3 regions of the Ruminococcus sp. SR1/5 genome follow, and region 3 is predicted to be linked to each of the others. Evidence: riboswitches for the same ligand, from Rfam matches in the RefSeq annotation. Region 3 holds a riboswitch; each other region holds the start of a gene.

Region 1 (5,488 bases), 1.9 Mb from region 3:
TCCCATCTGTTCTGGCGATATATTCAGGTAATACGATCAGTTATGATGAAAATGGCCATGGTTACACATATTTATTTTCTTTACCCGTAAATAAAAAATATATGTCAGAGAAAAATATATTTTTCCTTTATCATGACAGCATGTGGATGGTGCATTGGAATGATCTGTGCAGGAATTATGGTACTCATAAATCCTGAAGAGGTGTTTGATCTGGAAATGCTGGCAATGGAGTTGATCACATTTTTTGTGTTTCAGGCAATTGCGGGAATTATGATCGCGATCAGGATAAGGTTCGAAGGAGAGAAAGGGCGAATTGTGCTGCCAATCGCAATTTTAATTATTTTTGCAATTTGTTATACAATTGGATTTTTTGTGAAGGCTAACTTGGGATTAAAAGAAATTATTCTGCATGTGATAGGTGGAATAGGGGATCTTGAAATTGCGATTGCCCTTATTGTGCTAAGTCTGCTTATATGGTTTGCTTCGTATAAGTATAGTATGAGCGCTATGAAGAAGAAAGAGTTTTAAGATAGGCGTGGCAAAAATGATCCATTAAAAATAATGATCATAAAGATGTAATAGCTACCAAAAATATGAGAAAAACTTTGTGAAAAAATAGGCTTGTGTTTCGTAAGAGTCCCTTGTAAAATAGCGGTCAAGGATGAAAAGAAAAGGAGACTCTTATGGGAACTAATGAAAAAGATATGACTGCCGGATCTCCCGGAAAACTGATCATAACTTTTGCCATACCAATGATGCTTGGAAATATTTTTCAGCAGTTTTATACAATGGCAGACACCATGATCGTCGGACAAGTGGTAGGAGTTAAGGCACTGGCGGCAGTAGGTGCCGGAGATTGGCTGGTATGGCTGGTGTTGGGGATCATGACAGGTATCACACAGGGTTTTTCTATTCTTGTATCTCAGTATTATGGAGCAAGGGAAAAGGAAAATCTGAAATGTGCAGTAGCGAAAAGCTATATCATGACAGCATTACTGTCTGTGGTCGTACTCGCAGTAAGTGAAGGTACAGTTTATCATGTTCTTTTATTTTTACAGACACCGGATAATGTCATTGATCTGACAATGCTATATTTGCGGCTGATTTTTGCGGGAATCCCGATCATAGCTGCTTATAATATATTTGCAGCGATCCTTCGGGCACTTGGAAACAGCAGATCTCCGTTGATCGCAATGACAGTGGCGGCAGTGATCAATGTGGGACTGGATCTGTTGTTTGTGGCGGTTTTTGGCTGGGGTATAGCCGGAGCAGCAGTGGCGACCGTTATCGCACAGGGATTTTCAGCCTTGTACTGTTTGATCGTATTACGTAAAATCCCGGATATCCGCCTGGAAAAGAAGGACTTTTACAGGCAGCCCTCTATGAGCCTGCGGCTTTTGGAACTGGCGGTTCCTCTTGCGATACAGAATGTGATCATCTCCGTGGGAGGACTTGTGGTACAGTATGTGATCAATGGATTTGGTTTTCTGTTTGTGGCGGGATTTACGGCATCGAACAAGCTGTATGGGGTTTTGGAGATGGCTGCCGTTTCATATGGATATGCTATTACAACCTATGTGGGCCAGAATCTTGGTGCAAAAAAATACCAGAGGATTCGAAAAGGCGTGCGCAGCGGCACTTATATGGCAGTGCTCACTTCGGCTTTCATTTCCGGCATGATGGTACTGTTTGGACGTAATGTACTGTCCCTGTTTGTATCCGGTGAACCGGATCAGACCCGACAGGTATTGGATATAGCATATAAGTATTTGTTTATCATGGCTGTCTTTTTGTGGGTGCTGTATCTGCTGTATGTGTATCGTTCTGCTATCCAGGGCCTGGGTAATACTTTGATTCCGCTTGCCAGCGGCATTGCAGAATTTATAATGCGTGTCAGTGTTGCGCTGCTGCTGCCAAAACTGATCGGTGAAGATGGAATATACTATGCAGAGATCTGTGCATGGAGCAGCGCAGCTGTTTTATTATTCGTAAGTTATATGATCATTATACGGAAATATAAAGAAGTCACCGTTCATACATAATGTTATTTACTTAAGAGATTTATAATAATACAGGCAGAAAATATCCGGGTTTCACTATGAAATGTTCAGATATTTTATATTTGACAAAAAACTATTTATATAAAAAGAAAAGTATGATATTATAATATTTATTCATTGCAACTATGAAAATTGAATAGTCAGAAGGGTGTACAAAGTACTTAATAAGGAATCTGGTGAAATGCCAGAACAGCCACCGCTACTGTGACAGGGACGAAAACCAAAATATCACTGGAGAGATCCGGGAAGATGGTAAGTAGGAAGAACTGGAGTCAGGAGACTTGCCTTTTTGACAGAAGAATTCTGATTCGGATGGGATACAGAAGGAATAAGCTCTGCCTGAGGTAGAGGTTTGTTTTTTGTGCTGATATGATGCTGGATCATATCAGCTTTTTTTATTTTAACCGAATAAACAGATGAAAAATGAGGAGAAATGAAAATGGGAAAAGTAATTGCAAAGCGTTTTATATTTATGATTCCGGTAGTGCTGGCGGTTACATTTATTATTTTTATGCTGAGTTTTATATCGGCAGGTGATGCGGCCAGAGTGCTGGCGGAGAAAAAATATGAGCATCCGTCACCGGAGCAGGTAGAAGAAGTACGGCATGAGGAAGGACTGGATCAGCCGGTGCTGGTACAATACGGGAAATGGCTGGATCAGGCACTTCATGGCGATTTTGGAAAATCATATTCTACCAGAAAACCGGCTTTTGAGGAATTAAAAAGATATTTTCCACAGACATTTAAACTGGCAGTTACTTCGTTTTTATTGTTGATGATCGTGTCAGTCCCTCTTGGAATTTTGTCGGCAATTTATGAAAACAGAGTTCTGGATAAAGTCATTCGCATTTTGTCGTCCCTCAGTGTATCTATGCCGTCTTTCTGGATCGGTCTGATGCTGCTCTATATATTTGGAGTAAAGCTAAAAGTGATTTCCGTGATCGGAGGAGATGCCGGAGGCATCCCGATTCTTGCGGCATTTGCCATGGATATCAGTTTCTTTGGAATTATGACGAGATTGATCCGTACCAATATGATACAGGTGCTGAAGCAGGATTACATACGTGCCAGCAGAGCTAAGGGATTGTCATCTGTAAATGTAATTTTGCGTCATGGTCTGAAAAATATCCTGATTCCTGTGCTGACACGTCTGGTATCAATTGTGATCGGTTTTTTCTGTGGCTCAGCTGTGATAGAAAGTATTTTTTCAATTCAGGGAATCGGAAATCTGGCATTGAAATCCGTGATCTCAAAAGACACTCCGGTGCTGCAATGTTTTATCTTTATTCTGGCTGTTGGCATTGTAGTATTAAATTTTCTTGTGGATATCGCCTATTCTGCGATTGACCGGCGAATCCAGTTAAAGTAAAGGAGAGATCATAGAATGGGAAGCAGAAGAAAGCAGAAAACAGAAAAAAGCATGATCCAGAATCTGTACTGGAAACAGGTATTCCGGTCACCGAAAACAAAAATAGGATTGATGGTGGTCATAATTTTTGCATTGGCAGCTATTTTTGCACCTGTACTGGCGCCGCATGATCCACTGCTTGTGGATGTTTCGATAAAATTAAAGAATCCGTCGGCGGCATATCCTTTAGGTACTGATCAGCTGGGACGATGTATTTTATCAAGACTTCTCTGGGGCAGCCGGTATTCACTGAGCTATAGCTTTACGGTGCTTCTGATCACTGTATGTGTCGGGGTGCCGATCGGACTGTTTGCCGGATATGTAGGTGGAAAAATCGATTCCATAATTATGAGGATCATTGATGTATTTATGGCTATGCCGGTCTTTATTGTGGCACTTGCCATTGCAGGAACCGTAGGAGCCAGCGGCGCTCATCTGATTCTGTCCTTATCGGTCGTATCCTGGGCAGAATATGCAAGGCTTGCCCGAGCATTGACACTTCAGGAAAAAATAAAAATTATATGACCGCACTAAAAGCCGGCGGCTGCGGCCACGCAAGGATCATATTCAGGCATGTATTGAGAAATATCCTGCCATCTGTGATCGCACTGGCAACAATGGAAATCGGTTCGATCATTCTGTCAATTGCCGGTTTTTCCTTTATCGGCCTTGGTGTGCAGGCACCGACACCGGAATGGGGGATCATGCTCAGTGACAGTAGAAGTTATATCCAGACTTATCCAAGACTGATGTTTTATCCGGGCATACTGATCATGATCATTGTTCTGGCATTTAATTATCTGGGGGAGGGAATACAGAATGGAACAGCCCAAAAATGATGTCCTAAGGGTAAAAAGACTACATGTGGAGTTTCAGACATCTCACGGAATGGTTCATGCAGTAAAAGATGTCAGCCTGGAAGTAAAACGCGGAAGGATCCATGCTCTGGTGGGAGAAAGTGGAAGCGGCAAGTCAGTTACCTCTCTGACGATCATGAATCTGCTTGCAGGAAATGGAAAGGTGATATCCGGAGATGTGACACTGAACGAAAAGAGTCTTCTGAAGTTATCAGGAAAAGAAAAACGACAGTTATACGGAGACAGGATCGGAATGATCTTTCAGGATCCGACTGCTGCTCTTGATCCGCTTTTTACAGTTGAACAACTGCTTCTGGAAGGACTGAGAAAACATCGCAGAATGAGCAAAAAACAGGCAAGGGAAGCAGCGTTGGAAAGTCTGCGGATGATGAATCTGCGTGATCCGGAAGAACTGATGAAGAAAAAACCTTACGAATTGTCTGGTGGTATGTGCCAACGTGTTATGATCGCCATTGCCATGTCCATGAAACCGGATTATCTGATCGCAGATGAGCCAACGACAGCCTTGGATGTAACCGTACAGAAGCAGATCCTGGAAGAAATCTATCAGCTATCCAGGAAAGAAAATCTGGGCGTGTTATTTATTACGCATGATCTGGGTGTGGTGGCAGAGATCGCAGATGATGTTTCGATCATGAAAGACGGCGAAATAGTGGAAAACGGAACGGTTGAAGAGATCTTTTATCATCCGCAGCATTCATATACAAAAAAACTGTTGGATGCAGTTTTATAGGGGAAAAGTATGAGTACGTTACTAAAGACAGAACATTTAAAAAATATTATGGCAAGAAAAAAATTGTGAAGGCAGTGGATGATGTAAGTCTGGAAATCCATGCAGGATCATCCATGGCCCTGATCGGTGAAAGTGGAAGTGGTAAAACTACATTCGGAAAGCTGATCGCCGGCCTGGAGAAACCTACAGATGGAAAATTCTGGTTTCAGGGACAGGAAATGCAGGATTTGTCTGAAAAGCAGTTTCGTCCATATCGCAAGAATCTTCAGATGGTCTTTCAAAGCAGCAGCGGGGTATTTGATCCCGGTTATACCATTGGAGAAAATATTCTGGAAATTTTGAAATTACATGAAAAACTGCAAGAGGGTGAGTATGAAGAGCGAGTAAAGGAGGCTTTGATCCAGACGGG
Region 2 (5,488 bases), 1.1 Mb from region 3:
CCGGGATCATACATATCCTTGCCATCAGCGGACTTCATATCAGTATTCTGGGAATGGGGCTTTACAACCTTCTAAAGAAGATGGGACTGGGAATCTGGCCTGCCGGGATTTTTTCTCTGGGAGTGATGCTGCAGTATGGGATCATGACCGGAGGGAGTGTTTCCACCATGCGTGCAGTAACTATGTTTTTGATCGCTATGGGAGCCAGGATCACCGGACGGATCTATGATATGATGAGTGCTCTTTCCGTAACTGCCATGATGATCCTTGTGGAATCTCCGGCCTATCTCCTGGACAGTGGATTTCTTCTGTCCTTTGGCTGTGTTCTGGGAATGGGGCTCGCTGCGGAAAAGATCTGTGCCCTTGCAGGAGCGGAGAAAAAATGGACAAAGGCACTGGTAAGTCCTATAGCTCTTCAGCTTGTGACTCTGCCGGTGATGCTGAAGTTTTTCGGAGAAGTCTCTATTGCCGGATTTATCTTGAATCTGTTGGTGCTTCCAAGTGTGGGGGTAGTGCTGACTGGAGGAATGGCGGCGCTGCTTCTGGGAATTCTCAGTATTCCCGTGGCAAAACTGGTGCTCCTGCCGGCAAGGGTACTGCTGCTTTTTTATGAACATCTCTGCAGTCTGGCAGGAAGGTCAGGATGGAGTACCTGGATCGGAGGAGAGCCGGAAATATGGCAGATCCTGGTATATTATGGCTTTTTGATCACAGTTCTGTTTATGGGGCAGTATATAAAAGAACAGCTCCGGAAGAAAAAAGCAGTCTGTGAGGAAACGGAGCTAGCAGAGGAGCGGGCGGAAGCAGGTTGTTGGAAGCTATATGCTATCCGGATAACAGCCGGTATTTTTCTGGCAGTCGGAATCCTGATACTGGGATATCATCCAGCAGGAAGTCTGAAGGTGATCTGCCTGGATGTAGGACAGGGGGACGGTATTCTTGTGGAGACCCCGGAGGATCATCATTTTCTGATTGACGGAGGAAGCAGCAGCCAGTCGGATCTTGGAAGATACTGCCTTTTGCCGGCATTGAAAAGTCAGGGGATTTCCTGGCTGGATGGGATTTTTATTTCCCATACAGATCAGGATCATATCAACGGTGTGAAGGAGCTTCTGGAATATATGGGAAAAGGTCTTACAACCATCCGGGCCGGATATCTGATCCTGCCTGCCTGGGCAGAAAGACCAGATGCATGGAGGGAGCTTGCAGAGGCAGCAAAAACAGCCGGAGTTAAGGTCGTGACAGCAGGAAAAGGGGATGAATTGCCTTGCGGCAAAGTATCTTTTTCTGTTCTGTGGCCGGAGAAAAATGCCACAGGAAAAGATGTGAATGAGGAAGCTATGGTGATGGAGCTGTCTTTTGGAGATTTTCAGATGCTTTTTACCGGAGATATCGGTGCAGATACGGAGAAAAAGCTTCTGGCAGCCGGGGGGCTTGAGGATGTTGATTGTCTGAAGGTGGGACATCACGGTTCCCGTTATTCTACCACAGAAGCATTTCTTGAGAAAATAAAGCCGGAAGTGGCGATCATTTCCTGTTCTTCCACCAACACCTACGGACATCCGTCACCGGAAACCGTAGAGCGGCTTAAAGCGGCCGGAAGTCAGGTGGAATACACCATGAAAAACGGTGCTATTACCGTGGAAACAGATGGAAAGAAGCTTAAGATCGGAAGGTTCCGAAAAAACAGGTGACTTTTGAACACACTTGTTGTAGAATAGACAGGGTTTGTGCAAAAACAAAGCACTGAAAATGTGCAATACAAGATAAGGAGTTTTTATTTATGAAATATGATGTACTGATCGTAGGAGCAGGTCCCGGTGGAATCTTTGCGGCCTATGAACTGATGAATAATGATCCGGAGAAAAAGATCGCGGTTTTTGAAGCCGGTCATCCTCTGGAAAAAAGAAAATGTCCCATCGACGGAAAGAAAGTAAAATCCTGTATTCACTGCAAAACCTGTGCGATCATGAAGGGATTTGGCGGTGCAGGCGCTTTCTCCGACGGAAAATACAATATCACCAATCAGTTTGGCGGAACTCTGTACCAGCATATCGGCAAGGATACAGCTACAGAGCTGATGGAATATGTAGATAAACTGAACCTGATGCATGGCGGTGAGGGAACCAAACTTTATTCTACCACAAACAGCGAGATCCGTAAGCTCTGCCTTCAGAACGGCCTGCATCTTCTGGATGCATCAGTCCGCCATCTGGGAACAGATATCAACTATGTGGTACTTCAGAACCTCTATGAAAAAATGAAAGACCATGTGGACTTCTATTTTGACGCATCTGTTGACAAAGTAGAAAAAACTGAAGACGGTTATGCAGTTTTTGTAGGAGATGAGCGTTACGAGGGAACTTACTGTATCATCTCCGCAGGACGAAGCGGAAGTAAATGGATGGAGACGGTATGTACAGAGCTTAAGATCCCGACTCTTTCCAACCGTGTGGACATCGGAGTCCGTGTGGAGCTTCCGGCAGAGGTTTTCAGCCGTCTGACAGATGAGCTTTATGAGAGCAAGATTGTTTACAGAACTGAGAAGTTTGAGGATATGGTCCGTACCTTCTGCATGAACCCGCGAGGTGTTGTCGTGAATGAAAATACCAACGGTATCATCACAGTAAACGGTCACAGCTACGAAGATCCGGCAAAGCATACCAACAATACAAACTTTGCCCTTCTGGTATCCAAGCATTTCTCAGAGCCGTTCCATGACAGCAACGGATACGGTGAGAGCATTGCAAGACTTTCCAATATGCTTGGCGGTGGTGTTATGGTACAGCGGTTTGGAGATCTGATCCGCGGAAGACGAAGCACAAAAGCCCGTATTGAGGAAAGTTTCGTAACACCTACACTTTCTGCGACACCGGGAGATTTAAGTCTTGTTATGCCGAAACGTATCCTGGATGGCATCATCGAGATGATCTATGCTCTGGATAAGATCGCACCGGGAACCGCGGATGACGATACTTTGCTTTATGGCGTGGAGGTTAAATTCTACAACATGGAGGTTGAGATCGACGAAAATCTGGAAACCTGCCACAAGGGTCTCTTTGTTATCGGAGACTGCAGCGGCGTGACCCATTCTCTGTCCCATGCATCTGCCAGCGGAGTCTACGTAGCCAGATACCTGGAGCAGGAGTATTTTAACAGATAAACTGCAAAGCAGTTTATCTGTTATGAGCAAGTAGCGAAGCGGATTGCGAATATCCAGTGTAAGACAGTCCTTTTCTGATATCAGGGTGATGACAGAAAGGGGCTGTTTTTTATGCAGGATGTGCATGAATATTGGAGAAAGTATTCTGATAATAACTGACAGATACAGGGAGAAAACCGGTTACTGTTCACTGGTAATATTTCGCGAGGTGTTTTTGGTGAGCGAAGATCACAGAAAACCGTGAATCGTCTGACATCAATCTTGACAAATTTATGAGTTTGTGGTAAAAGTTAGATAACCAGGTAAAAGAAAATATGTGCAAATGTTATAATGATAAGGTTGCATCCAGTCGGATGTGCAAAAGAGAATCCGGTGAGAATCCGGAACGATACCGTCACTGTGAAAGGGGAGTTGCTTTTATAACCACTGGGAGACCGGGAAGGGAAAGCAGCGTGGAACCAAGTCAGGAGAACTGCCTTATTGTGAGATTCAGGGATTCGCGGTTTACGAATCGGTATTCTCCATAACAATACAGAACTTCTTTTTATGTATTTGTATTGCGCAGAGAATCATGTGTGAGCAGGCGGCCGCAGAGAGCTGCTGCTTTTTTGTACATATCAGTATTCTGGAAATACATGAAAAGAGGACAATGAGAAATGAAAAGAAAAACAATGTTAGCTCTGATGCTCGCAGTTTCCATGACATGCTCTATGGGTGCGGCTACAACAGCAATGGCAGCAGAGGATTCTGCTACAGAAGAGAACGCTGAGGCAGCTGATACCACAGAGGCTTCTGATGCAGATCAGGAAGCAGCAGATAATGTAGCAGCTCTGATCGACAAGATCTATGTACAGGAAAGAAACGACACAACAGATGAGGACTGCAAGGCAGCCAAAGAAGCATGGGATGCTCTGACAGATGCTCAGAAAGAACTGGTAGAGGGTGAGAATGCAGATCCGGATTATTTCGGACGTGACACAGGAGATGCTTCCAAGGACGATCCGCGTAACCAGGATGAGATCGGTGAGAATGAACTTCTTGTTGTAAGCTTTGGTACTTCCTTCAATGACAGCCGTGCAGAGGATGTCAAGGGAATCGAGGATGCTCTTGCAGAAGCTTATCCGGACTGGTCTGTAAGAAGAGCATTTACAGCACAGATCATCATCAACCATGTAGAGGCAAGAGATGATGAAGTGATCGATAACATGCAGCAGGCTCTTGACCGTGCAGTAGAGAATGGTGTTAAGAATCTGGTTGTACAGCCTACCCATCTGATGCATGGTGCTGAGTACGATGAGATGACAGAAGCGATCAATGGCTATAAAGATAAATTCGAGTCTGTAGCTATCGCAGAGCCAATGCTCGGTGAGGTTGGAGACGATGCAACTGTGATCAATGATGACAAGAAAGCCGTTGCTCAGGCGATCACAGATACGGCTTGCAAAGAGGCCGGATTTGACAGCATGGATGCAGCAGCTGAGGCTGGCACAGCATTCGTATTCATGGGACATGGAACATCTCATACAGCTAACGTTACATACGATCAGATGCAGACACAGATGGAAAACCTTGGATTGAAGAACGCATTCATCGGTACTGTAGAGGGTAAGCCGGAAGATACAGCCTGCGACAAGGTTATCGAGAAGGTAAAAGAAGCAGGATACAAGAACGTTGTTCTTCGTCCGCTGATGGTTGTTGCCGGAGACCATGCAAATAACGATATGGCCGGTGATGAGGAGGATTCCTGGAAGAGCCAGTTTGTAGCATCCGGAAACTTCGATAAGGTTGACTGCCAGATCGAGGGTCTTGGAAGAATCGAAGCAGTTGAGAAGCTTTATGTAGAGCATACAAAGGCAGCCATCGATTCTCTGGGAAGCACTGAGGAGTCCGCAGATTCTGATGCAGCAGCAGATACAGAGGCTGATTCTGCTGAGGAGTCCGCAGAATAATAAATATAAAAATATCTGAGTGAGTTCAGATACCTATAAGAAATCAATGTAACTGCCCGGAAAGATCAGGAAGACTGTTTTCCGGGCAGATTGCTGTATCTATGGAAGGGAGAAGATTATCATGAAAAAACGCTATGTAAACTTAATTCTTGCAATGGCAAGTGCATCAGTCCTGGTGCTGGGCTCTGTGCCTGCGATGGCAAAAACAGATGAAACAAAAACAGAGTCCGGTGAGGAAGCAGAAGCTTCCGAAGAAAAGGATACAGATGCAGCCAAAGCAGATACCCTGGAAGATGGCGTTTATACAGCAGAGTTTGGTACAGACAGCAGCATGTTTCATGTAAATGAGGCCAATGACAAAAAAGGAGAGCTCACG
Region 3 (5,488 bases):
TAATTGTCATTTCCCTCAAACTCAACCAGGTTCTCTGTTTTCAGGTTGTAAGCGATATCGATCTCACCTGTCTGAAGAGCCATGGAACGTGTTGTCTGGTCATCCACACATTTCAGTGTAACTTTATCAAGGGGAACTTCTCCATCCCAGTAGTTCTCATTTTTTACTACGACACAGGAATCTGTCGGACTGAAGGACTCTACTGCGTAAGGTCCTGTACAGATCGGTCCTTCCATGGCAAATGTAGAATCATCTACATTTGTATCTACGATCAGAAACAGCGGGTCTGCAAGGCATCCGGCCATGTTTGCATTTGCTCTGTTCAGGTGGAAGATCAGGTTCTGTCCGTCAACCTCGATGCTGTCAAGATCAAAGAATTCCGGAACACGGTCACTTTTTTCAGCGGTACGCTCGATGGAAGCTTTTACCATATCCGGTGTCATATCGTCACCGTTTGAGAATTTTACACCCTCACGGATCTTGAAGGTCCATGTCTTTCCGTCTTCGCTGTTCTCCCACTCTTCCGCAAGACATGGAACGATCTCACCATTCTCATCGAATTTTGTGAGGCACTCGCCGATCGCATAACGGGATACAACCCAGCTGAAATACTGCTCTGTCGGCTCCAGTGTATCTGCAAAGCTTGTTACTCCGATGGTGATCTCCTTATCACTTTTTTTGTCACCTTTTGCCTGAGCCACTGTTGTCATTGAAAGGGTCATCATACATGCAAGTGTAGCAGCCAGCACTTTTTTAACTACATTATTTCTCATTTCATCCTCCTAAAGATAATATACTGATCATATGGTGTTGGTTTGTTACAGAGTTGTTTTATTGATCCTGGCGCGGATCCAGTACATCACGGATGCTGTCTCCAAGCATGTTGAAAACAACAACACAGATCACGATAGCGATACCAGGGTAGATCATAAGCCATGGCGCCTTTGCCATGTAGGTTCTTCCTTCATTCAGCATCAGTCCCCACTCCGGTGTCGGCGCAGTTGCACCAAATCCCAGGAATGAAAGGGAAGCCAGCTCCAGCATCATGGTTCCGATATCTGCTGCCGCAGTTACCACCATCTGGGTTACCATGTTGGGAAGAATGTGTACAAGAAGAATTTTCCAGGTCTTTGTTCCGTTTACTATAGCTGCCTCTATGTAAAGACTCTTCTTGACTTTCAAAACCATACTTCGTGCAAGACGGGCATATTTTGTCCAGCTTACAGCCGCAATGGAGATAACGGCATTGACCAGGTTTGGTCCAAGCATACCGGCAATGGCAATGGCCAGTACAAGCCCAGGGAAGGAGATCATCATATCTGCGATACGCATGATCACTGCATCCACAACGCCGCCGAAATATCCGGCAATAACTCCTAAAAATGTACCGATGCCAAAGATCACTGCAACCAGACATAAGGTCATGATCAGAGAGGTTCTTGTTCCGAAGATAACACGGGAAAGAAGATCTCGTCCAAGCTTATCCGTTCCGAACGGATGAGCGGAGCTTGGCTCCTGCAGTGATTCGGTCATAACTGCATCCAGTGGATCATATGGTGAGAGCTGCGGCGCAAAGATCGCAATTCCGATCACCACGAGACCCAGAATGAAGAAAAGAGTGAACTGTTTATTTTCTTTGAATGTTCGTAATACCTTTTTCAATTATCTATCCTCCTTAAGTCTTGGATCGAGATAAGTATAGGACAGATCCACAAGCAGGTTGATGCACATGTACAGGATTGCGATCCAGAGTACATAGCCCTGTACAAGAGGATAGTCACGACAGGAAATTGCTTTTACTGCCATATTTCCCATTCCAGGCCAGTTGTAAATGATCTCTACAACTGCAGTACCTCCCAGAAGACTTCCAAGGGAAAGTCCCAGCAATGTTACCAGAGGAAGCATTACGTTAGGAAGGACGTGTTTCCAGAGAATGACGCTTTCCTTGATTCCACGCATTCTTGCACCTGTGACATAATCCTGGTGAAGTTCCTCCAGTACTGCACTTCTTACCTGTCTGGTATATTTTGCAGACATGGCAAGTGCAAGAGTCAGCGCCGGGAGGATCATGGATTTAAAATCCGTACTGCCTCCTGCAACATTGATCCAGCGAAGCTGAACACCAAAGATGCTGAGAAGGATCAGGCCCAGCCAGAAGCTTGGAACAGATACTCCCACAAAGGTAATTCCTCTCACAAAATAATCCGGGAATTTGTTCTGATATACAGCGGCCAGGATTCCAAGCGGTATGGAAATAATGACCATCATCAGAAGTGCCAGCAACGACATCCTCAGCGTCGGCCAGAAACAGGATACCAGTTTATCTGTTACCGGCATTTTGAAAGAATAGGACTGTCCCATATCTCCTGTAACAACACCCTTCAACCAGGAACCATACTGCACGAGAAAGGGCTGATCAAGGCCAAGCTCATGTCTTGTCTGTTCCAGAAGCTCTGGTGTAGGAAGATTACCACACTCTGTCAGCATGATCTCCGCAGGATCACCAGGTGACAGGTAGGTCAGTCCAAATGTGAAAAAGCTGATTCCAAATAAAACAATGATGATCTGGAGAAATCTTTTTCCTACTTGTTTCTTTGTCACGTTTTACTCCTTTCCTCATTTGATGCGATTTTAACATTGCCGTTTTAATTTAGTTAGATAAAAAAACTATTGGATTCTTAATATGCAGAATATGCATGGAATTTTAGAAAATTTGCACGAAAAAAGCCCGTGACGAAATACGGGCACACAAAATAAATATGCTTCCTATCTTCCGTAAGAATCATTTTAAAACAATTGCAAGCAGGTCTCCTGACTTAGGATCCTTACCCTCAGACACCTTCCCGGTCTATTTCTCACGTACTCGACCAGTGGTACTTTGTCTGAGGATTCCCCCTTACAGTGACGGGATCGTACCGGATTTACACCGGTTTCCCTATTAATCCTCTCAGAACTTACAACGGCTGATGTGAAAATCAGCAAATGCTGTCAAATTACTAAAACATTATATGATAAAACTATAGTTTATGTCTATGGAAAAATGTTATATTTTTAGAAAACTCATAAATTTTGTTAAAGATGCTTGAATTGTATATATCCCCCATGGGGGATTTGACAATTGGATTTATCTGATCTGCTAAAAAAACACGGAGTTTACCTCGCTATTTTTATAAATAGAATAGCAAATGGTAAAACCCGGTTTTCTTACTGTTTCAATATGATTTCAGACAGAAGCGTTCTGAAAGGGTTGTTTACTATCAGGTCAGAGTCTCCGTGATCGCTGCATATGCGATCATTGGTCCGTCTTCAATAATGTTCAGACTGGCTGTTTGATAAAGTACGACTCCGTTTTCAGTTGCAATAGATGTGTAAAGTAAATTCCCATAGTAATCTCTCAGTTCACCCAGTTCTTCCCCCTTAAAAAAGTATTCTCCAGGCTTCTTGGACGGATACCAGCATCCTGTATACGGCGCATATTCATAGACTACATTTTCAAGAAGCATCTGACGGTAATGCTTCAGACCATGACATTTCTTTCCCTGGAGATGAAAAACAAGGTGACGGACGTCTCTTTTATCCTGTTCTACTTCCTCCCAGGTCCAGTAGCTGTGTCCGCCTCTTTCGATGAGAATACTTGGAATTCCAAGAGAAGAAGCATAATTGTAGGCGCCACCTGTGGCGGTTGTGGAACGGACCACATATTTTACGCCGATATGCCGTGCCATATGTAATGATTTCTCTGCTGTCTTTTCATCTACAACCCCTACATAATAAACATAGGGATGAAGCTGTTCGAACCCATCTCCGCTATGCAGGTCGATATAATAATCTGCTATGGAAAAAAGCTTTGTCACTATAGCATAGGCAATACGATCTGCAGCTGTTCCCTCAGGATCTCCGGGGAAAACGCGGTTCAGGTTCTTGCCATCCTCATAGACCAGACTCATGGTGCGATGCTCAAAGCCACTGACATTGACCAGTGGAACGATGATCACATTTCCCTTCAGTTCTTCCGGTTGAAATTCTTTTGCAAGTTCCATTGCCGCCTGGATTCCTACATACTCCGCACTGTGTATTCCTGCTGTGATCAGTATCGTCGGTCCGTCTTTCACTCCGCATATCACAGTTGCCGGCATTGCTATGCCGTATCCTGTGATCTTAATTTTCCCCTGTGCCTTCTCTCCTTTTTCAATCACCCAGTCATCAATTTTGATCATTGGTTGTTTCCCTTTTCCTTTTTTATATTTCCGCACTTTTGACGATAAGTATATCATGCCTAACCGAAATTGTACATATTCTTTTAAGATTCCGGGAAAACAGAAAAAAGCTTTCGTAACCGTTCATTCTGATCCGACGTACAAAAGCTTTTTTCCTGAATGATATATAATTTATCTTTTTACCAATTCTTTGGTGATTTCTTCCCAGCTGACTCCTTTTTCCACCATGAGTACCATCATATGATAAAGAAAATCTGAAATTTCGTATTTAATCTCTTCTTTATCCGGATTTTTGGCTGCAATGACGATCTCTGTGCATTCTTCACCGACTTTTTTCAAAATCTTGTCGATTCCTTTATCAAAAAGATAATTGGTATAGGAACCTTCCTTTGGATGTTCTTTTCGGTCAGTGATCACATCATACACATTCTGGAACACGTGAAGAGGATTGGTATCATCGTACTCCTTTTTCATCAGCGGTTTGAAGAAACAAGTACGGTTTCCTGTATGGCAGGCTGCGCCCACCTGCTCCACTTTGGCAAGGATCGTATCATTATCACAGTCAATAGTAAGAGACTTTACATACTGTACGTGTCCGGATGTCAGACCTTTGGTCCAGAGCTCATTCCGGCTGCGGCTCCAGTATGTCATTTTTCCAAGCTTCAATGTTGTGTTAAAAGCAAGCTCATTCATATAGGCCAGCATCAGTACTTCATCCGTCCGGTAATCCTGGACAATAACCGGAACCATTCCGTCACTGTTTAATTTAAAGTCCGACCATGCAATATTACTTTTATATGTGTTTACCGGAATTCCGGCTTCTTCGCAGGTCTCCTTAAATGTATGCAGATCATTTTCAAGACTGCTTACATAAGCACCGCAAAGTCCGGACACAGCTGGTTCTCCTAAAAGCTCCAGAACGTTCTCAGATCTGTTTTCATCGGTATGAAGAACAATGGAAATCTGAGAAATCTCTGCAATTTCATTTTCGACAGTGTCCAAAGCCAGAACAGTGTCTGCATATGTTTCGATCAGATCCTGATTTTCTGTGAATTCTCTCAGATCAGAGATGCTGATCATCATACGCTCTTTTCCAAAGCGTCGGGATACTTCTTCCAGAAGCTTGATATTATTCTCTTTCGAAAAATTCAGTACAACTTTGGCACATCCCGCATAGATCAGCTTTTTTACATCTTCCATACGTTTGATATTTCCCGCTGCGATCACCGGGATCTCAGATACCTGACAGATATCACGGATTTTTCCGATCG

What was found. Region 3 has a riboswitch for cobalamin ahead of nikB (nickel ABC transporter permease). Riboswitches for the same ligand answer to the same signal wherever they lie in the genome.
Region 1: another riboswitch for cobalamin. It lies ahead of CK1_RS13000 (ABC transporter permease); the one in region 3 lies ahead of nikB (nickel ABC transporter permease).
Region 2: another riboswitch for cobalamin. It lies ahead of CK1_RS09145 (sirohydrochlorin cobaltochelatase); the one in region 3 lies ahead of nikB (nickel ABC transporter permease).

The regions. Positions count from the first base shown of each region.
Region 1 covers NC_021014.1:2,610,755-2,616,242, reverse strand. The annotation lists partial or broken gene CK1_RS13010 (ABC-2 transporter permease) at 1-528, shown strand, start outside; gene CK1_RS13005 (MATE family efflux transporter) at 684-2,042, shown strand; cobalamin riboswitch at 2,190-2,363, shown strand; gene CK1_RS13000 (ABC transporter permease) at 2,500-3,429, shown strand; gene CK1_RS12995 (ABC transporter permease) at 3,445-3,993, shown strand; gene CK1_RS12990 (ABC transporter permease subunit) at 3,990-4,307, shown strand; gene CK1_RS12985 (ABC transporter ATP-binding protein) at 4,288-5,079, shown strand; gene CK1_RS12980 (oligopeptide/dipeptide ABC transporter ATP-binding protein) at 5,145-5,488, shown strand, end outside.
Region 2 covers NC_021014.1:1,791,928-1,797,415, reverse strand. The annotation lists gene CK1_RS09155 (DNA internalization-related competence protein ComEC/Rec2) at 1-1,694, shown strand, start outside; gene CK1_RS09150 (NAD(P)/FAD-dependent oxidoreductase) at 1,784-3,163, shown strand; cobalamin riboswitch at 3,483-3,657, shown strand; gene CK1_RS09145 (sirohydrochlorin cobaltochelatase) at 3,820-5,112, shown strand; gene CK1_RS09140 (hypothetical protein) at 5,234-5,488, shown strand, end outside.
Region 3 covers NC_021014.1:679,499-684,986, reverse strand. The annotation lists gene CK1_RS03450 (ABC transporter substrate-binding protein) at 1-773, opposite strand, end outside; gene nikC (nickel transporter permease) at 832-1,662, opposite strand; gene nikB (nickel ABC transporter permease) at 1,663-2,601, opposite strand; cobalamin riboswitch at 2,785-2,973, opposite strand; gene CK1_RS03435 (M14 family metallopeptidase) at 3,258-4,217, opposite strand; gene hisIE (bifunctional phosphoribosyl-AMP cyclohydrolase/phosphoribosyl-ATP diphosphatase HisIE) at 4,389-4,967, opposite strand; partial or broken gene CK1_RS18750 (HisA/HisF-related TIM barrel protein) at 5,295-5,488, opposite strand, start outside.